Regions from separate parts of the Ruegeria sp. CF5 genome, predicted to be linked through region 1. Evidence: riboswitches for the same ligand, from Rfam matches in the RefSeq annotation. Region 1 holds a riboswitch; each other region holds the start of a gene.
The links. Region 1 has a riboswitch for cobalamin ahead of ACR0NW_RS09230 (CbtB domain-containing protein). Riboswitches for the same ligand answer to the same signal wherever they lie in the genome.

Region 1 (6,757 bases):
CGGCCACCGCCCTGCCCCTACATTTCATCGCGCCTGCCGATCTGGCAGGGCAGCGCACGCTCACCTGCTCGAACCGCAGCCGCGCCACCTATGGCACCGGCAGCGTGGCCGAAGCATCCGCCCTTGCCGCCGCAGGATCCGGCGCGCGGCTGACCTCACCCAGACACATCTCGGACGATCGGCTAGCCACGTGCGCCGTCGCCATCGGAGGACTGACATGACCGTTCATTTCATCGGCGCCGGACCAGGCGCCGCCGACCTGCTGACCCTGCGCGGGCGCGATATCATCGCGTCCTGTCCAGTGTGCCTTTACGCCGGATCGCTGGTGCCCGAAGAGATTCTGGGCCACTGCCCCGAAGGTGCAAAGATCGTGAACACCGCGCCTATGGATCTGGATCAGATCATGGCTGAGATCGAGACTGCCCATAAGGCAGGTCAGGACGTGGCCCGCCTGCATTCCGGTGACCTGTCCGTCTGGTCGGCGATGGGGGAACAAATCCGGCGACTGAAAGAGATGGGGATTCCCGTCAGCGTGACCCCCGGCGTGCCTTCCTTTGCAGCGGCGGCAGCCTCGCTGGGCACCGAACTGACCCTGCCCGGATTGGCGCAGTCGGTGGTTCTGACCCGGACACCCGGTCGCGCGTCCTCGATGCCCGAAGGTGAAACGCTGGAGAACTTTGCCCGTACCGGCGCGACTCTGGCCATCCACCTGTCTATCGGAAATCTGGACAAGGTGATTGTCGATCTGACGCCTGCTTATGGCGCGGATTGCCCGGTGGCTGTGGTGTATCGCGCCAGCTGGCCGGATGAGCGGATCATTCGCGCCACATTGGCCACACTGAAAGAGGCGCTGGACGAGAGCATCTCTCGCACCGCCTTGATCATGGTGGGACCAGCACTGGCTGGCGAAGGGTTCGACGAAAGCTGCCTGTATTCAAAGGATTATGACCGCCGCTATCGCCCGCAAAGCGCTGACAGCCCGTGGTCGAGCTGGAGCCATGGTGATGACTAACCCGCCGGGCCTTCTAATCTCTGCGCCCTCTTCCGGCACCGGCAAGACCACCGTCATGCTGGGCCTACTGCGGGCGCTGGCCGAAGACGGCCTGACCGTGCAGCCGTTCAAAAGCGGTCCGGATTACATCGACCCGGCCTTTCACCGGGCGGCTGCGGGGCGGGCCTCGTTCAATCTGGATAGTTGGGCGATGGATGAGCCCCTGCTGAACGCAATTTCGGCGCAGGCCGAAGGGGCGGACATTGTTGTGGCCGAGGGCTCGATGGGTTTGTTTGACGGCGTTGCCAAGCCCGGAGAGTTGGGGCACGGCTCCAGCGCCGAAACCGCGCAGCGGATGGGCTGGCCGGTGGTGCTGGTGCTGGATGTGGGCGGTCAGGCGCAATCAGCGGCGGCGACCGCGCTTGGGTTTCGGATGTACAACCCCGACCTGCCCTTTGCCGGTGTCATCCTGAACCGTTGTGCCAGCCCACGGCACGAGCGTCTGACCCGGCTGGGGATGGAACGCGCGGGCCTGCCTGTTCTGGGCGTTCTGCCGCGTCGCGGAGATCTGACACTGCCCGAGCGGCATCTTGGTTTGATTCAAGCCGTGGAACATCCTGATCTGGAAAGCGCGATTGTAGGATACGCCGCGTTCCTGCGCGAACATGTTGATTTGGAGGCAATCAAGCGGGCGGCTTCCTCAGGCCCTAATGGGCCATCGTCAACCGCGCTGCCGCGGCCCCCGGCTCAACGGATCGCACTGGCCCGGGATGCAGCGTTTTCTTTTACCTATCCGCATTTGCTGGAAGGCTGGCGCGCAGCCGGGGCGGAAATCCTGCCGTTTTCGCCGCTGGCGGATGAAGCCCCTGCGGCGGATGCCGATCTGGTCTGGCTGCCCGGAGGCTATCCGGAATTGCATGCGGGCACTTTGGCCTCTGCCGGGACATTTCTGACCGGGTTGCGCAAACACGCCGAGACCAAGCCCGTGCATGGCGAATGCGGAGGGTATATGACCCTAGGTCAGGCCCTGATCGACAAGGAAGGTGTTCGGCACCAAATGGCTGGTCTGCTGGGGCTGGTTACGTCTTATGAAAAGCGCAAGTTCAACCTTGGCTATCGCAAGGCAGAGTTGCTGGTACCGATGCCCGGATTTGCGACGGGAACGGCCCTGCGAGGGCATGAGTTCCACTATTCCTCAATCGTTGAACAGCCCGACGCGCCGCTGGCACGGGTATTCGATGCAGAAGGCGCAGAAGGCCCGCAGACAGGATCGGTACGTGGCAACGTGACCGGCACATTCTTTCACCTGATCGCGGAGGCCTCAGCATGAGCGGTTTCGTTTCGTTCATCGGTTCGGGTCCCGGCGATCCTGAACTTTTGACGCTCAAGGCCGTGGACCGGATGCAAAAGGCTGACGCGGTGCTGTTTGACGACCTCAGCAGCGGCCCCATCCTGAGCCATGCGCGCGAGGATGCCGATCTGGTGGGCGTAGGCAAACGCGCGGGCCGCCCTTCGCCCAAACAGGACCATGTAAGCCGCCTGCTGGTGGATTACGCGCAAACCGGCGCCCGCGTTGTGCGCTTGAAATCTGGCGATGGCGGGCTTTTCGGGCGGCTTGAAGAGGAACTCGTTGCCCTGCGCGCCGCCGGGATTGAGTATGAAATCATCCCCGGCATCCCCTCTGCTGTCGCGGCGGCAGCGGCGGCGGGCATCCCGCTGACACGGCGCCTGACCGCCCGGCGGGTGCAATTCGTCACCGGCCATGATGTCAGCGGCCAGTTACCCACAGACCTGAACCTGCCCGCGCTGGCCGATCCCGATGCGACGACAGTGGTCTTCATGGGCAAACGCACTTTTCCATTGCTGGTCGAGGCACTGCACGAACACGGCCTGCCGCTAGACACGCCCGCACTGATGGCCGAGTCGGTTTCGACGCCTGATCAAAAGTTGCACCGCGCAACGGTTGGCGCGCTGTCCGAGCAGCTGGTGGCTGAGATCGGCACAGCCCCCGCCCTGATCCTGTACGGCCCTTTGGCAGAGTTCGACGATGTTTGACCTGACCCTGATCGGTATCGGCACCGGCAACCCCGACCATGTGACCTTTCAGGGCGCAAAAGCCATTCAGACTGCAGACCTGATCCTCATTCCCCGCAAGGGCGAGAACAAAGCCGATCTGGCCGGGCTGCGGGAAGAAATCATTGCTTCAGTGACGGACACCCCACCCCAGATTGCCTATTTCGATATCCCAAAGCGCCGCTCCGACGATGGCTATCTTCGTGGTGTGGACGAATGGCATGACGCCATTGCCCTGCGCTGGCAGGAAGCGATCTCGGCCCATCCTAACGCACGTCATGTCGCCCTGCTGATCTGGGGCGACCCGTCGCTTTATGACAGTTCGCTGCGAATCGCCTCACGACTGGACCCGCAACCAGAGACCCGAGTGATCCCCGGCATTACCGCGCTGCAAGCGTTGACGGCAGCCCATTCGATTCCGATCAATGATCTGGGCGCACCATACGTTGTGACCACTGGGCGGAGAATCCGCGAGGAAGGCTGGCCGGAACACGCTTCGAAAGTGGCGGTGATGCTGGACGGAGAGTGCTCGTTCCAGAGCCTTGAGATGGCCGATTATGACATCTGGTGGGGCGCTTACGTCGGGATGAAAGAGGAAATCCTGATCAAAGGTCCCTTGAATGAAGTTTGCCAGGAGATTCTGGCCAACCGCGCGATGCACAGGGCTGCGCATGGCTGGATCATGGATATCTATTTGCTGAAAAGGCGCGAGAACTGACCTAAAACGTCGCAAATGATGATTGCGCCTTCGTCGCCTTAACGGCTAAATGGAAGGGTCTGGTCCCGCCGGAGCAATCCGGATGCTAAGAGGGAATTTGGTGCGACTTTCGTGAAAGTCAAAGCCAGAGCCGCCCCCGCGACTGTAAGTGGTGAGCCCCTGTTCAACCGGCCACTCCCGATCTTCGGGGGGAAGGCGAACAGAGGCACCGACCCGCAAGCCAGGAGACCTGCCAGGCGAGAAACTAAAAACCGGCCGTCGGGTGCGGCGGCACAGGAGGACAAGAAATGACGACAAAAACGCTTAAGGCATCCGCCGCGAATACAGGCATCCTTCCCGCCATTTTCGCTGTGGTTCTGGGTCTGGGGATCGTTACTCTGGCTGGCCACGTTCAGGCATCGGCCCTGCACGACGCCGCACACGACGTGCGTCACGCAACCGGCTTTCCCTGCCACTGAGACCATGTTCAGTCGCATTCTGACCAGCGCGTTGTTCGCTGGTGCTGCAGCAGGGCTGATAGCCGCTCTGCTGCAGCTTGCATTCGTGCAGCCGGTATTGCTGCACGCGGAACTTTACGAGTCCGGTGAACTGGTTCATTTCGGCGGAGAAGCTGTTTCAGCCCATCCCGATCTGCCCGGCATGTTTTCCGACCTTCAGCGCGACGCGCTGAGCGTGATCTTCACGATGTTTATCTACACTGGGTATGCATTGGCTCTGGTCGCCCTGATGTCGATTGCCGAAGGTCAGGGGCACGAGGTCAACGGCCGAACCGGCGTATTGTGGGGCCTTGCCGGCTTTATTGCGCTTCACTTCGCTCCGGGGTTCTCACTGGCGCCTGAAGTACCCGGAGTTGCCGCAGCCGATGTCTATGACCGGCAGATATGGTGGTGGGCAACGGCAGCCGCCGCAGCCGTGGCCATGTGGCTGATTGCCTTTGGGGGCAATATCATCAGCTATGTGATTGCAGCGATCCTTTTGCTGGCTCCGCATGTCATCGGTGCACCTGAACCCGATGTGTTCACTGGTCCTGTACCAACCGAAATCGGCGCCCTGTTCGCCGCGCGCGCCTTCGGCATCGGTCTGGTGGCGTGGATTCTGGTCGGTGCATTTGCAGGTTATTTCTGGCAAAGCGAAAGCAAACGCGCAGAAGCAAACACCTGATCATGCATGAAGTTTGCCCGCCGAAGTAAATTCGGCGGGCGTTTCATTTTTGCAAGGAAAAGAAATGTCCCGCTCACTTGCACTTTTCGCCATTGGTCTGGTCTTTGGCGGCGGCGCCGGGTTCGTGTTGGCTGCGGCCAATGGTGTTACCTTTGATGGTCATGATCATTCAGATCCGTCTCATCACGGCGGCGCGCATACCGAAGCTGCGGCGCATGACCATTCCAAAACCATCAGCCTGCCCGCCGGGCCAGATGCGCCGGGGCTGGAGATCGACCTGATCAAAGACCCGATGGCAGGTTGGAACCTGCATGTCCAACCGCAGAATTTCCGTTTTGCGCCGGAAAATGCCTCGGCTGATGACAGGCCGGGCGAAGGTCACGCGCATGTCTATATCAACGGCGCCAAACTGGCGCGCCTTTATGGCAACTGGATGCACATCCCGGATTTGCCTAAAGGCGAGGTCGAGGTCGAGGTGTCGCTGAACGCCAACAGCCATAGCCCGCTGGCGGTGGACGACGTGCCGGTCAGCGCCAAATTGACGGTTCAGGTGGACTGAAACGCCGGAATACGCGCGCGCAGACATAAACGAAGTCGCCCGCAAGGCCGGGCGTCTTCAATCCAGCCCAGGGGGCTGTTCAGATAAGTTTGGCACGTTGCAGCAATATCATCTGCATCAGCCTGCACATCGATCCCGGAAAATACATATGAGGCCATGCCTTCCCCCTGCAGCGCAAGTGCGGCGGGTTCTTCGCAACTGCTGAAACAGGCGTGTACGCCAAGCTGAACGTGATCCTCCAACCCTGCGCGCACCAACGCCGAGCGGACGGCCAGCCATTCGGCGTCGCGATCCCGCGCCCCGGTACAGCTGCTGCAGATCATCAGCCTCATCCGCTCTGAACTCATCCCGCCCTCGTCCATGTTTTTACAGTTACTGCGGCTTTCGGTGGCTGTATGCAAGCACTCAACCCGCAAATACACACGGGAATGTGAGCGCGTACAAAGCAGAATTCTGGCATCAAGTCCGCGTGAAGACACCGGAGGGCGAAAAATGAAACCACACTGGGTAGCATTGTGCCTGTTGGCCCTGCCCGCATGGGCCGATGATCTGCAGCCGCGCGACGGTTGGGCCGTGTATCCGACCGACAAGGCCTATGATGAACTGGTGCCGGACGTTGTCGCATCAGTAAAGGCCAACGGCCTGATAGTCGTTACGCAGGCTGGACCGACCAAGGCCGCAGCAGCGCGAGGCATAAACATTCCGGGCAACCGGGTGATCGGGGCCTTCAATAATGACTACGCGGTGCGCGTTCTGGAAACCTCGACCGCCGCCATGATCGAGGCGCCGATCCGTTTCTACGTAACCGAAAACGCAGACGGAACATCCACCCTTTCCTACAAGACGCCCAGCCATGTATTTTCACCCTATGCCGAAGAAGGCGGCGAGGCACTGGCCGGAATTGCCCGGGAACTGGACGAAAAGTTCCAGGACATCGCGGAATCCGCAATCAAATAGTCACACTGACGTGATCCGGCTTGCACCCGCCCGCTGCCTCCGCAATCTGCTGCACAGCAAGATGAACGGAGCATACTGATGCAGGATCAGCCCCCCCGCGCCGCGGACCTTTTGGCCACAAGACTTTATGAGGCAGGGTGTCGCCACGCCTTCGGAATGCCCGGCGGCGAGGTTCTGACACTGGTGGATTCGCTGGAACGGGCCGGAATCACCTTTCATCTGGCCAAGCACGAGAATTCGGCCGGGTTCATGGCCGAGGGTGTTCATCACCGCGACGGCGCTCCGGCGATTCTTGTGG
Region 2 (6,757 bases), on a different contig from region 1:
GGTCGCGCCTTGCTGTCCGTCCGGCATCGCACCCGCATTGTAGGTAAATCCGCTGGGAATAATGTTGATCTTCGTTTCCAGATCGAATGGCCCCCATTCTGCGGTTCGTGCACGAATGATGCTGCCATCAGCCCCAGTTAGCATGATCCCGGTGCAAGCCCACGCCATTGATACTGAGGCGATCAACGCGATGCTTGCACGAGTAGTCGCCTTTAATAACCTGTGTAACGTCAATGTTCTTCTCCTGCAGAAAGACTCTGGACGGATAAAAGTGAACTATCGTGATGATAGTAACTCGGCAGGCTGCCGTGCAGGTGACAAATTCACCAACCCTGTGAACACTGGCAGTACTGATAACAGTCTGACACCGTCAGATCAGCAACCCGAAGCATACGGAATGGAATAATGCCGCACGCGAGTGACTGAGTTGTCAATCTGCGCGTCCTTGGCATAACAGACGCAGATTTTCGCGAACAACGGCGCGACGCAGATTTTAGTCGTGGTAAAACGTTCCGACGCGGCGACCGCTGCTATCATAGACATAGCTCACGCCACCTCCCGCACCAACACCCAAGAGGAGGAGAACAGCCCACCACCAGTCTCCAAGCCACATCAAGGTGCCCAGAAGGTAGGCAAAAAGGAACGTGGCCAAAAGAAATCCCGCGAAGGTAAGGGCAAAAATGATGAGGCCCAGTCTGAAAACCCTGCCACTCTCGAAAGCACTGTATTTGTCCTTCGTGGCGAAGGCGATGCCGATGTTAAGGATAAAGAGTGAGATGGATGCAACGAACAGTCCCAGTCCCCAGCCGCTCATTGGCAATCCATACGACCAGCCCCTGAAGAAACTGCCGAGGAACCCGCCGAAATCGGCAGCCGTCGGAATATGGAGTACGTAGGGGGACGACCACGCCCCATCCCCATAGTAGGCCGCAGATATCCAACCGGAAATAGCGGGGTTGCTGAACAGTATGGTGAAGGCTGCAAATGTACCGATCATGCCCAAACGGGCGTCACTGTTCTTAGTCAGGTTACTGATAAAGCTCAGGTTCCAGCCCACGGTAACAACCATGAGTATGAAACCTGCAGCCATGAGGAACAGATTAAATAGCAGAATCAACAGGGCTTCCACGGGGTGTCTCTTTCAGGGGATTTTTGGGGCGATAGGCGCTGGGGCGGGCGCATCCGCCGATGGTCAGGACTCCCAGGCACACAGCGTGGCAAAGTCATTCTGCCAGCAGGCTCCATCACGGTACAATCTGCCCAGCGTGCTATTTGCGCTGCTTTCATGGTCGCTCCAGGCGGCCGTGCCGATTTCATCGCCTTCGAGATAAAAGTACACAAAGGCGGTACGGTCATCGATATCCGCCGCAAAGAAATCCCCACCACCCATTGGGTCGAACACACATGGCCCCTGCATCTCGATCACGCCATCGATTTCGAGATAGCAGATCTCGGCATTTGCGACCGCGGCAGACAAAAGAAGAGCGGTTGCGGAAGCAATATAGTTTTTCAAAGTTGGGGTCCTTTCGAAAGCTCGATACGAGACCCCATCTGAACACAAATCGTGGTGAAATTTTGGCGGCCACAAGGGTTATCCACCAATGCGGTTTTTCTCCAGTTTTTAGATCCGCTTAGGGGCTGAAAACGTCTAACAGATTCTCGTGCGGACAACGAAATCCCATCAGGCTTTTTTATTACAGGTATCCAAATTCGTATGACCCAACGGGTTCACAATACACGAGCAAATTGGTGATCACCTGGCCGTTCTGAACAACAGCAGGAACACAAAAACGGATCCGATGGATGTTGTGACGATCCCGACGGGCAGTTCCTGCGGTGCAAGCAAAAGACGGCTGAGTATGTCTGATCCGGTCAGCAAAGCTGCCCCGACGATCGCCGCAGTTGGCAAGAGCTGCCGGTGCAATGGTCCGGCGATTCCGCGTGCGATGTGTGGGACCATCAGGCCAACAAATCCGATCACGCCTGCCACCGAAACGAATAAAGCTGTTGCAAGGGCGGCGGTGAAAAACATGCTGAACCGCAACCTCGGCACCGGCACACCCAGCGTCGCGGCGGTCAGGTCTCCGGTCAGCAGCGCGTCCAGCCAGCGGCTGCGAAAAAGTGAATAGGACAGGATCAGCAGCAGCCCGGCGCAGACCAGCGGGAATGTCTCCCACCGGGCAAGACCTAGCCCACCCAGCATCCAGAAAATGACCGAATGCGCGGCGCGGTTGTCGCCTGAAAAGATCAGATAATTCGTAATGGCGGAAAACAGGAAGGAAACCGCAAGACCGGCAAGGATCAGCTTTTCCGGTGCATTTGTGCGCAGCCCGTGAACCAGTGCCAGCACAATGCCCGACGCCACAAGCCCCCCGCAAAAGGCCGCCAGTGGCAGGGTCCAGAACCCCAGAATATCTCCGGTGACTGTTATGACGAACACGGCCCCTGCAGCGGCGCCAGAGGAAAGGCCAAAAAGGAACGGATCAGCCAGATCGTTGCGCGTTGTCGTTTGCAGGACGACACCAACGATGCCCAGCCCCGCACCGATCACAGCGGCAAACAATGCGCGCGGCAGGCGCAGGTCAAATACGATCCGGTGCAGCGGCGACATATCCCCATCGCTTAGCCCCGTTCCAAGCAGAACGGCGGTGATTGTGTCGTAGACCGGAATGGACGTGGTGCCGTAAATGGTTGAAATCAGCAAGAGGGCGGCCAAAACGACCGCCCCCAGCACAAGTGTCAGACCGGATCGGCCCATATCAGTTGAGACCCGGATGCATGGCCTGTGCCATTTTCGAGATCGCTTTGATGTTCGCCGGTCCGGGGGTCAGCTCTTCGTACCGTAGGCCAATCCAGCGCTCGCTCTTCACGGCGTCGGTCTGGGACATCACCGGATGTTCCTGAAGAAACTTGAACGTGTCCGCAGCCCCGTTTCCAGTTTGATAATCCAGCAGCACCAGAAATTCCGGGTTCGCGGCGGCCACCGCCTCCCACGAGGTACGGCCCCAGCTGGTGTCCATGTCATGCGTGACATTCTGACCACCAGCGGCGGTGATCATCGCGTCCGGGATGGCGAATTTGCCCGCGGTAAAGGGCGCATCCGCAGGGCCATCCAGCAGGAAGACGCGCGGTTTGGGCAGGTCTGCGGTCTGGGCTTCAAGCGCGTTCAGCTCTTCCTTCCAGCCTGTGACCAACGCCTCAGCCTTGTCCTCGACCTGCATGACCTTGCCCAGCCGCAGAACGTCGTTGAACAGCAGGCCCATGCTGGCCTCGGGACGGTCCTTGTCCAGATGCACGCAACTTTCGGTCAGGATCATGGTCTTGATGCCAAAGGGCTCCAGCGTGTCCGGCGTGACGTCGCCGCCCGGCTTCATGCCGTAATACCAGCCAGCAAAAAACAGGTCAGGTTCGACCGCAACAAGGTTTTCGACTGTTGGGTATTTCGGCGCCAGTTCCGGGATATCACCGCGCAACTTGTCGAATTCCGGGCTGGTCTTGTACCAGCCGGTGATGCCGGTCAGGCCGACGATCTTCTCCTGCAGACCCAGCGCAAAGGCCATGTCGGTCATGTTCATGTCATGTACGACCAGCCGTTCGGGCTGAGTTTCGAACACCAGCGGCTCACCACAGTTGTCGACGCTGACCTCCTGCGCGGACGCGGCGCCTGCCATGGCTGTGACCAGCGCCACGGACCAGATGTGTTTCATTCGGGAATGCTCCTTGGTTTAGGTTGAGACTGTTGTTCTTCGGATATCCAGCGCCGGGATGATGCGGCCTTCGTGGTGAAAGCACAGGTAATCGACGCCAAACGTGTCGCGGACCCGTTCCGGGGTCAGTACATCGGCCACGGGGCCAATTCCCGTAAGCCGCGTGGATTTCATCAGCGCCACATGGGTGGCGAATTCGGGGATCATCACCAGATCGTGGACGATCATCACCACCGTGATGCCCAGTTCGGCGACCAGCGACAGCATCCTCCCCTTGGCATCCGGGTCCAGATGGTTGGTGGGTTCGTCCAGAAACAGCAGTGAAGGATTCTGTGCCAAAGCCCGCGCTATATGGGCGCGTTGCCGCTCGCCCCCGGACAGCATTGCCATTCGTTTGTCTGCCAATGCATTCAGGCCGGTCAGGTTCAGTACCCTGTCCAGTTCTTCAGCGTGTTCTGCAGCCGAACGGTCGGCCCGGATCGGAATCTGACCCATCGCGACGTAATCCCGTAACAAAAGCCTGCCATCGGGAAGCTCTTGCTGACTGACAACGGCGATCATCCGGGCCCGGTCTTTGGCAGGCATCTGTTTCAGGCTGCGCCCCTTGACCAGAACGTCGCCCAGCACGATCTCAGCCGTCCCGCACAGCAGGTTCAAAAGCGTTGTTTTGCCAGCTCCATTCGGACCGGCAATTGCCAGTATCGCGCCCTCGTCCAACTCAAACGAGGCGTCCTGCAGCAGGACATCACCATTGAGCGCATAGTATTCGAGGTCCCGCGCAACCAGAAAGGTCGAGGTCGTCATGATGGCTCCTCCAATTGGATCCCAGGCAAGCGTGAAAGCGTTTTTGTAAAAAGTGGACCCGGCCGGTCGGAGGCATTGGTCCAGCCATCCGGGCTGTGGTGGTATTGCTGCGCAAATTTGGCCAGCGCTTCGATGTCATCCTCGCTTTCAATGTCACCGAACAGATACTGAGCTTTACCGACGGCCTGAAATCCGACAGTTGTTGGCTGCGCGCAACCGGCCATACAGGCAACTGTGCGGATAGCGAATCCCGTGGGCAGCTTACCGGTCAGCGTATTGCGCATGGCCCCAACAGACAGTGCGCCGCGACAGGTCGAGCAGATCAGAAGGAAATGGTCAGGTGTTTCCGGCATTGTCCGCTCCGCTTAAAGCCAAGCGCGGACAGAAGGTGCCGATCATGTAAACACGTGTCAGACGTGCCATCAAAGCCTCCTTCCAGGACGCCCCGCCCCGGGTTGGTTAAACATGCGATGGCAGGTCTCCTGACTTGCGGATCGTCGCTTGGCCATCCTTCCCGGCCCTATTGGCCAGTGGTTGTTTGGCGTCGCTCACCGCTTACAGTTGCGGGGGCAGTTACGGACTTGGCACCGACAGGCGGACCGCACCGTATTCCCTTTTCATCCCCTGGGCGTACCATGGGGAACCATCTGTACCCTGATTGTCTTAGACCGGATGCCTTGTCAATCGGGACCTGAGTCAAAACCTATCAATTGCATCTTTTGCGTTCGGCGTCGTCAAACCGGTTCCATGAAAGCCATCGATCGAGCGGTGCCAAAAGCCGCATGTTTAACAACAACAGGCCGTGATGAATGAGACATGAGTTCTCCTTCACGTTCGGGACATGAGTTTGAAAACGGTGGATTGCCGGTCACGGGCAAGCGTTCTGGCTTCGGCTTCGCTTAGGGACCGAAGTGTTTCCTCCGCCGTGAGACCGCGGGCCCGCGACTTTGACCAAATGCGTCGCGCGGATGTGGGGGACCATGGCAAGGCTGCTTCGGACAACCAACGCCTCAACGGCGCCGGCAAGCCGTCAAATGCAGCCATTGGATCATCGGAACGCCGCTTGCGTCGTAGACTGCATTGCCCGAGATTCCGGCTCATGCTTCGTCGTCCGGGTCGAACACGGGGTCCAGCACCAGTACAAGCCGGGTCTGACCTGTACCCTCAATTGGCGGCGAGCGATGCAACAGCCCTGACGATGGCTGTTCGGGCCACAGCGTCCCCCGCAAGAGAATTGGAGCACCGGTTTCAACCGTGAACACATGTGCTGGATCCGTTCCATCCTGCGAAATACCGTACTGTGTTCCGGTACCGCGATAAGTGCAAACCAACCGCGCGGTAATCGCATCGATATGAAATCTACGACAGGCGTTGGTGGTTACAACATCCAACCGCAGTCGCAGGTACCTTGCATTCAACAGGTCCGAGAACATGTCAGCGAGGGACACGATATCATCCTGCAACCACTCTCTTTCAGGAGTGTCAGGCAAACCAGACAAGTCGCAGAGGTTCGCCAGGGCATCCCTGACCGCGTTCGACGGCAAAATGACCCGTCCGCGTGGCAGAACCTCTGGATCAAGCCTGTTCAGCCAGCTTTGGACGTCAGCAGGTGCTTGCCTCCGCCAAATCGCAGCAGCGCATCCGGGTTGAAGAAACGTGGCGAATGACGATGGGTTTTCCGCGACCGCGACGCCAATGGCCGCGTCTTTTTCCAGCGTTTCGGCAAAGTTCATGCGGCATCCTCCACCCGTCGCCAGATTGGAAACGGGTCCGGATAGTCGGGCAATGTGTCGGGCCCCATGGCTGCAGCTGCAGGAACAAGACAGGCATCCAACCGCGCCTTCAAAACCGGCCAGTCAATGCCCGCTCCGATGAAGACGATTTCCTGACGACGATCACCCCAGGGTTCTTGCCAGTGGGCCTGCATGTAGGCTTTCGCACTGTCATGTGTAGGGCGCCGCTCCTCCGGTACCGACGCCCACCAGGTGCCCAGCGGTTTTACACTGGACAGCGCCCCGGCCAGCGAAAACTCAGCTACCCAGTCGGGTCGTGTCGAGATCCAAAAGTGCCCCTTGGCCCGGATCACCCCTGGCAGATCGCCGTTGAGGACTTTCAAAATGCGCTCGGGAACAAACGGAAGCCGTGCCCGGTATACATATGAGGTGACGCCATATTCCTCGGTCTCTGGCACATGATCGGCAAAACCGTACAGCTCCTTGGCCCACATCGGATGCTCATGAGCTTGT
Region 3 (6,757 bases), on a different contig from region 1:
CTTGGTCTGCAGTTCCTGTGCGGATTTCATCATCTTGGCCATATCGCCCAATCCGCCGAGTCCTTTGAGCATTGGTTTTCTCCTGTATGCCGGTTTGACGCCTAGATACGGGGGGTGCGTGCGCGGCACAAGGGGCAGGGTGGCTCAGATGACGCGCACGGAATTCAGACCATCCGCTTCGGTCACCGAGCAGCAGATCGAGCGCAAAATGCGGGGATGATCATAATCCCATGGGCGACCCCGATGCAGGGTTGCGCGCTCATCCCAGATCAGAACATCGCCGACCTTCCACTCATGAGAATAAACATATTCAGGGCGCGTGCAGAATTCGATTGCCTCTTCAAGGGTTTGCTGGCTTTCGGAATGACCCATGCCTTCTATGGCAAAGGCGTGCGAGGCGATAAACAGCGCCTCATCCTTGGTTACCGGATTGGTCCAGATCGCGCGCCATGGCCTGTCGGGCCAGCGGGTCATGCGCGGCAAAGCGGCAAGGTCGGCCGAGATCTTCGACCGGGAATGTGAAAGCCTGTGCCAGATTATTGCATCGCGCAAGGCATCTTTCAGGTGGTCCGGCATATCTGCCCATGCCGCACGCGTTGAGGCGATTTCGGTTTCGCCGCCGCTTGGCGGAACGACATGCGCCGTCAGGATGTTGATCAATGCAGGGATCGGCAGAAATGTGCTGTCGGTGTGCCACAACATGTTGGCCTGCAGATCAAGTAGCCGCAGATCGTCCCGGGCCCGCATTCCTTTGTCGGTCTGGTTGGACAGTTCCGAGACCTGAAACTCCATATCCCGTCCCGCGGCCATGGCTTCGCGATTTTCCAGTGGGCCAAACAATGCGCCAAGGCGCGTGTGATCCGAATCGGAGATGGACTGGCCGGGGAACAGTAGTAGGGAATGCGCCTCGAACGCTGCGCGGATTTCGGGATAGAGGTGACTTTCCGTCACTTCGCGCAAATCCACGTCGTGGATAGTCAGTCCAAACCTTTGATGCAGCGGTGTCGTTCTCATGTCACTCAAACTCGCAGGGTTTTAGTCAGAGTGAGAGGCGCAGGCCCGGGTTTCAAGCCGGTTTGCGACATCGCTGCAGATGTGTGCAAGACGCGTCAGTCTTCTTCGAAGGGATCCCACTCATCCTCGACCTCGGGCAGGGCTTCGGTCTCGACCTTGGCGGCCAGTTGCTCAACCGTCTGGATTTTGGTGATGCGTGCCTTAGGGAACTGTGCCAGCACGGCCTGTACCATCGGATGTTCTCCGGCTTCGGCCCTCAGGGCGAGTTCTGCGGCGTCGCGCAATTCGGCAATCGTTGGCGCATCGCCGTTCGAGGCGACGGACACCGTCCATCTGTTCCCTGTCCAGCGCTGCAGGGATGAACCCAACCGTTGCGCCAGATCCGTCGGGGCCTGTTCGGTTGGCGTGAATTCGATCCGGCCCGGTTGGTATGATACCAGTCGCACACCACTTTCAACCTCGACCAGCAGTTTTACATCGCGGTTCGAGCGGATCAGTTCGACCACATGTTCAAAGGTCGGATAACGCGCAAGGGCTGCCTGCAGTTCCTGCGCCAGCGCGGCAGTTGGTGCACCTCCGCTTCCACGTGGTGGCGGCACGTGTGCAGGTGCTGCAACGACACCCGCATTTGTGACGGCGGCACTATTGCCGTTTACCGGGACGCCACCGCCCGGGCCGCCCGAAGGTGGAGGGGGCGTGTCCTGAAGACGCCGGATCAGTTCCTCGGGGCTGGGCAGGTCGGCCACATGCGTCAGACGGATAACCGCCATTTCCGCCGCCATCATCGCGTTAGGTGCGGCTGCCACCTCTTCCAGCGCCTTCAGCAGCATTTGCCACATCCGGGTCAGTACGCGCATCGGCAGAGCCTGCGCCATCTGCTGGCCACGGGCGCGCTCGTCCGGTGAAACGGTCGGGTCCTCGGCTGCGTCCGGCGTGATTTTGACCACTGATATCCAATGGGTGATTTCGGCCAGATCGCGCAGCACCGCCAGCGGGTCGGCCCCTTCGGCATATTGCGCGCCCAGTTCGGTCAGTGCCCCTGCCGCGTCGCCGCGCAGGATCATGTCTGTCAGGTCCAGTACGCGCCCTCTATCCGCCAGCCCCAGCATCGCGCGCACCTGATCGGCCGAGGTTTCCCCCGCCCCATGAGAAATCGCCTGATCCAGCAGCGATGTCGCGTCACGGGCGGAACCTTCCGCAGCACGGGTGATCAGGGCCAGCGCGTCTTCGGCGATCTCCGCGCTTTCGGCGCTGGCGATCTTGCGTAGCAGGCCAAGCATGTCCTCAGGCTCGATCCTGCGCAGATCAAAGCGCTGGCAGCGGGACAGCACCGTCACCGGAACCTTGCGAATCTCGGTGGTGGCGAAGATGAACTTTACATGCTCGGGTGGTTCCTCCAGCGTCTTGAGCAGCGCGTTGAAGGCGCTGGTCGACAGCATGTGCACTTCGTCGATGATGTAGATTTTATAGCGCGCGCTGGCGGCGCGGTAGCGGACAGAATCGATGATCTCGCGAATATCGTTGACGCCGGTGCGGCTGGCCGCGTCCATCTCCATGACATCGACATGGCGGCCTTCCATGATGGCGGTGCAATGTTCACATTTGCCACAGGGTTCTGTCGTTGGACCGCCTTCACCATCCGGGCCGATGCAGTTCATCCCCTTTGCGATGATCCGCGCGGTGGTGGTTTTGCCGGTGCCCCGAATACCGGTCATGATAAAAGCCTGCGCAATCCGGTCGGCTTCGAAGGCGTTTTTCAGTGTCCGCACCATCGCGTCTTGACCGACAAGATCGGCAAAGGTTTCGGGGCGGTATTTTCGGGCAAGGACCTGATAGGCCGTGGATGCGGTGTCGGTCATGTCTGCTCTGGCGGATTCGTACTGAAGCCGCAGCGTAGAGCCCCCCGCCGCCCGCGTCCACAGCAGGTCGTTGCGAAATTAATTTGGATAATGCCCGATGCGGGGTAAATTACAGCTGTGGGTAACCGGACGGCCATGACTGGCAGGGCCTGTTTGGGGGGAGTTAAATGTCTGAACTGGTGATATACGCCTTGCAGGTCGGCGGCGGAACGCTGGCCATTTCCCCGCTGCCGGGGCGTGGCGGAAGATATTCCGAAGATCTGAACACGATTGCCGACTGGCAGCCGGGTCTTGTGATCTCGATGACCACCGAAGTTGAGATGATTCAGGAGGGCGCGCGGCATTTTGGCACTGACATTCAAAGCCGCGCCAGCCGCTGGGTGCATCTCCCGGTCGAGGATTTCGGGGCGCCGCCTGCCGAAATTCGCGCGCGATGGCGTGACGTCAGCGCCTCTGCCCGGCAGGCGTTGTCGGGTGGCGGGCGCGTGCTGGTGCATTGCAAGGGCGGGTGCGGCCGCTCGGGCATGGTTGCCCTGCGATTGATGGTAGAGTGCGGCGAAACACCGGCAAAGGCGCTGAGCCGCCTGCGCGCCGTGCGCCCTTGTGCGGTCGAGACCGAAGGGCAGTTGGACTGGGCTACAAAGCCCGCGCAGGCGCACGCGCAGCACTGACAGTAACTTGCGGTAACCTAAGCCGAAGCGTGGGTCGGACCGCAGGTGACGGCGCTGGTTGTTCGGGGCGTCGCCTCAAGAATCGCGCAAGGTGGATTGGTGATCCAACCGGATGGCAGGGACGTTGATGCCGGGTTCAATAGGACATCCGCATAGCGGTCCAGCTGAGCGGTTTCTGTTGCTTCATCCACATCGCAGTACACGCGAATCCGGCTCCCATATGCGTGAAACCGCGCCGTACAGCCGCCAAGGCAATGTGCAAGTTCAGTGTTACCCTCGATCTCGAAGCCGTCCGAAGTCGCCCGGCGAGCCTGTGTGACGGCCCTGGTAAGAGTGTTTGCCATGTGCAACAGCGCCGGACAGGGTTCGCCGGTACGTTGGCAGACCGTGGCTGAAAGCACGTGTGTCTCGGTTTTCAAAATCATGATGCGCCCTCCGCGCTACGGATGGGGCGTTGATCAGGGGAAAGACGGCGCTGTGCGTCAAACCCATTACGGACACCCCGCCCGAATTCGAGTTACAGTTTCGATGGCAGGTCTCCTGACTTGCGGGTCATTGCTTTGCCGACCTTCCCGGCCATTCGGCCAGTGGCATTTCGGCATTGCTCTCCGCCTACAGTTGCGGGGGCAGTCGCGGCATTGGTTCAATTGAACCGCACCGTGTTCCCTTTTCATCCCGTCCGAAGATTCGGCACGGAAACCATCACGCAAGTGCTACCCGCACGGAAGCGCCCGGGTCAACGGAATTCGTCGAACCGCATCATCTTTGGAAGTCCGCGCAGTACGTCCGAATTCTGCCGGGCGCGCGCCAGTTGCCATCCCCCCTGCAGCAGGATGAACAGGGCATCTGCCTGAAGGTCGGGGTCTGGTACGTTCAGGCGCCTTGCGTGGTCTTTCACTTCGGTCATCCAGCCTTCGTACAGATGATAGGCGTGCTCGCGAAATTCAGTGTTCTCAGGCCCTTCGAACAGCGTTGCCGAGATGGGGCAGGTGTCCCAATGCCCTGATTTGTCGAAAAGTTTCGCGATCTTGTGGCACAGGGTCTCAACGCCCTCTCGAAAGTTCCCGGCGGGCTCAAACGAGGCTGCGATCAGGCGCAGCATGCCATCCGACGCCCATGTCGCGGCAGCAAGCGCCAGATCGGATTTTCCGTTCGGAAAGTGATGATAAAGCGAACCCTTGGGCGCATTCGCAGCCATAAGCAATTCGGACAAACCAACGCCGTGATAACCCGAACGCTGGAACAACTCGGCAGCGGTGCGGATCAGGCGATCTTTGGTCGGAAGCGGACGTTCGGTCATTTGAATTGCATATTGACGAGATTAGACCGATTGGTCCAGAACGAACTGAATGGACCGATTGGTCCAGTGATTGGCGGGGTTTGTGATGTTGGACAGCCAGAATTCGGTAATAGTCGAAGATTTCAGGTTTCCATCGGGCGGCGCGGAGCTGTCGGCCCGCCTGTATTCACCGGCTGCCGAACCTTCGGTGGTGGTCGTTCTTAACGGCGCGACGGGTGTACCCAGAGACTATTACAAGCATTTTGCCCGATGGCTGGCAGCGGAAAAGGGAATGGCCTGCCTGACCTATGACTACCGCGATTTCGGCCATTCGCAGACCGGCCCACTAAAGGCGTCCACGGTGACCATGGCAGACTGGGCCCTGATCGATATGCCCGCTGCACGAAACGAGATGCGGCGCAGGTTCCCGGACGCGAAACTGTGGGTCATAGGGCATTCTGTCGGCGGGATGCTTGGGCCGGTTCAACCCGGTATTGAAGAGATCGACCGGATGATCTGCGTCTGCTCGGGTCTGGTGCATCACAGTGATCATCCGTGGCCCTATCAGGGGCTGGCGAGGCTGTTTTGGTTTGGTCACGCTCCCCTGCTGGTTCGCTTGATGGGTTATCTTCCCGGGCGGATGATCGGGTTTGGCGCGGACTTGCCGCCGCTGGTCTATTGGCAGTGGCGGAAATGGTGCACCTCGCGGAAAAGCTATTTGCCCGAAGCGGGGCAGGGCCTGCCAGCAGCGGACTGGGGCCGTTCGGACGCTCAGGTAGATATGTTTGCCTTTACCGACGATCAGGTGATTCCGCCGAAATGTGTCTGGCGTCTGGCCGATGTCTATGGCCCCGCAGCGCAAAGGCACGAATTGAATCCGGGCGACTTCGGGCTTAAGGACGTTGGGCATCTGGGGGCATTCGCCCGCCGGAATGCAGCTGTCTGGCCAAAGTTGATGGCGTGAATCGTCGGCCACTGTTACGGGCACAAACCGACAGACCCGCGCGGTTCTTGCGATCACGATTTCAGCGGGAAAAGGTGAGAGGCTGGACATCGACCCAAGCGGGACTCGTTGTGGCTGCTTCCTTCCGGACCTGACCAGGTTGGCGAGGCGCTCGCCCGCGCCAACCTCTCGCAGCCGATATAGGCAACAGATCGGAAAATGGCAACCCGCCAACATCAAACCTAATTAGCTTATGAAACCGCGCCAAGGCGTATATGAGGTCTTTTGACATAAGAACGGGCATTGCGCCGCCGGGCCAGCCGTGGCAGCCATTTGCCCGTAACACATGAGGGCGGGCATGAAACGCGCAGAGCAGGTAACATTCGGCGGATCGGGTCTGGATCGGGCGGCGCATATTCGTAATGATCCACAGGCGATGGCCAATGCCGTTGCGCATCCGGATGCGCAATGCCTGCTGCTGTGGCGCGGCAAGGTTCTGGTGAAGGGCGAGCGCCTCGATCATCTTGCTTATGTGCGGATGTCTCATCCGCTTGTGACGGCAGGTCCGGGCGGTGCTATGGAAGAGCCGGTCTTACTGGGTGTTGGGAGTGGCGGAGCACCCATTTTTGCCGCTGACATTTCAAACTGGGCAGCCGAAGGGCTTGATCTTTCGGGCGTCGGAAACTTTGTCGACCGAACCGAACAGCAGCACCCGGATTTGCCGGAAGGCCATGTATTTGCGGAACTGCGCCGGATCATGACCCGTCTGAATACGCGGGATGCCGAACTGGCGGCCACGGCAAAGGCCGTGATCGGCTGGCATGAAACGCACCGGTTCTGTGCCAGATGCGGCGCGCCGAGCCAGATAACACAGGCTGGGTGGCAGCGAAGCTGTCCAGCTTGCAACGGGCAGCACTTTCCCCGCACTGATCCGGTTGTGATCATGCTGATCACACACGGCGATTCGGTGCTGATGGGGCGGTCGCCCGGC

Region 2: linked by a shared signal. The riboswitch ahead of ACR0NW_RS12620 (DUF1636 family protein) and the one ahead of ACR0NW_RS09230 (CbtB domain-containing protein) in region 1 are both predicted to bind cobalamin.
Region 3: linked by a shared signal. The riboswitch ahead of ACR0NW_RS23315 (hypothetical protein) and the one ahead of ACR0NW_RS09230 (CbtB domain-containing protein) in region 1 are both predicted to bind cobalamin.

What each region holds. Positions count from the first base shown of each region.
Region 1 covers NZ_JBQFRI010000002.1:595,785-602,541, forward strand. Annotated here, with positions in the region: gene ACR0NW_RS09205 (cobalamin biosynthesis protein) at 1-221, shown strand, start outside; gene cobM (precorrin-4 C(11)-methyltransferase) at 218-1,012, shown strand; gene ACR0NW_RS09215 (cobyrinic acid a,c-diamide synthase CobB) at 999-2,321, shown strand; gene cobA (uroporphyrinogen-III C-methyltransferase) at 2,318-3,046, shown strand; gene cobF (precorrin-6A synthase (deacetylating)) at 3,039-3,782, shown strand; cobalamin riboswitch at 3,826-4,033, shown strand; gene ACR0NW_RS09230 (CbtB domain-containing protein) at 4,070-4,240, shown strand; gene ACR0NW_RS09235 (CbtA family protein) at 4,245-4,943, shown strand; gene ACR0NW_RS09240 (hypothetical protein) at 5,008-5,502, shown strand; gene ACR0NW_RS09245 (DUF1636 family protein) at 5,490-5,825, opposite strand; gene ACR0NW_RS09250 (DUF302 domain-containing protein) at 5,995-6,459, shown strand; gene ACR0NW_RS09255 (thiamine pyrophosphate-binding protein) at 6,538-6,757, shown strand, end outside.
Region 2 covers NZ_JBQFRI010000004.1:275,003-281,759, forward strand. Annotated here, with positions in the region: gene ACR0NW_RS12590 (linear amide C-N hydrolase) at 1-144, opposite strand, end outside; gene ACR0NW_RS12595 (hypothetical protein) at 494-1,129, opposite strand; gene ACR0NW_RS12600 (hypothetical protein) at 1,193-1,513, opposite strand; gene ACR0NW_RS12605 (FecCD family ABC transporter permease) at 1,754-2,758, opposite strand; gene ACR0NW_RS12610 (ABC transporter substrate-binding protein) at 2,760-3,707, opposite strand; gene ACR0NW_RS12615 (ABC transporter ATP-binding protein) at 3,726-4,511, opposite strand; gene ACR0NW_RS12620 (DUF1636 family protein) at 4,508-4,864, opposite strand; cobalamin riboswitch at 4,967-5,174, opposite strand; gene ACR0NW_RS12625 (DUF6525 family protein) at 5,340-5,612, opposite strand; gene ACR0NW_RS12630 (DUF1826 domain-containing protein) at 5,609-6,244, opposite strand; gene ACR0NW_RS12635 (GTP-binding protein) at 6,241-6,757, opposite strand, start outside.
Region 3 covers NZ_JBQFRI010000018.1:7,388-14,144, forward strand. Annotated here, with positions in the region: gene ACR0NW_RS23295 (YbaB/EbfC family nucleoid-associated protein) at 1-72, opposite strand, end outside; gene ACR0NW_RS23300 (TauD/TfdA dioxygenase family protein) at 145-1,014, opposite strand; gene ACR0NW_RS23305 (DNA polymerase III subunit gamma/tau) at 1,110-2,873, opposite strand; gene ACR0NW_RS23310 (protein-tyrosine phosphatase family protein) at 3,041-3,544, shown strand; gene ACR0NW_RS23315 (hypothetical protein) at 3,562-3,969, opposite strand; cobalamin riboswitch at 4,058-4,263, opposite strand; gene ACR0NW_RS23320 (TetR/AcrR family transcriptional regulator) at 4,281-4,844, opposite strand; gene ACR0NW_RS23325 (alpha/beta hydrolase family protein) at 4,930-5,787, shown strand; RNA gene ffs (signal recognition particle sRNA small type) at 5,860-5,958, opposite strand; gene nudC (NAD(+) diphosphatase) at 6,125-6,757, shown strand, end outside.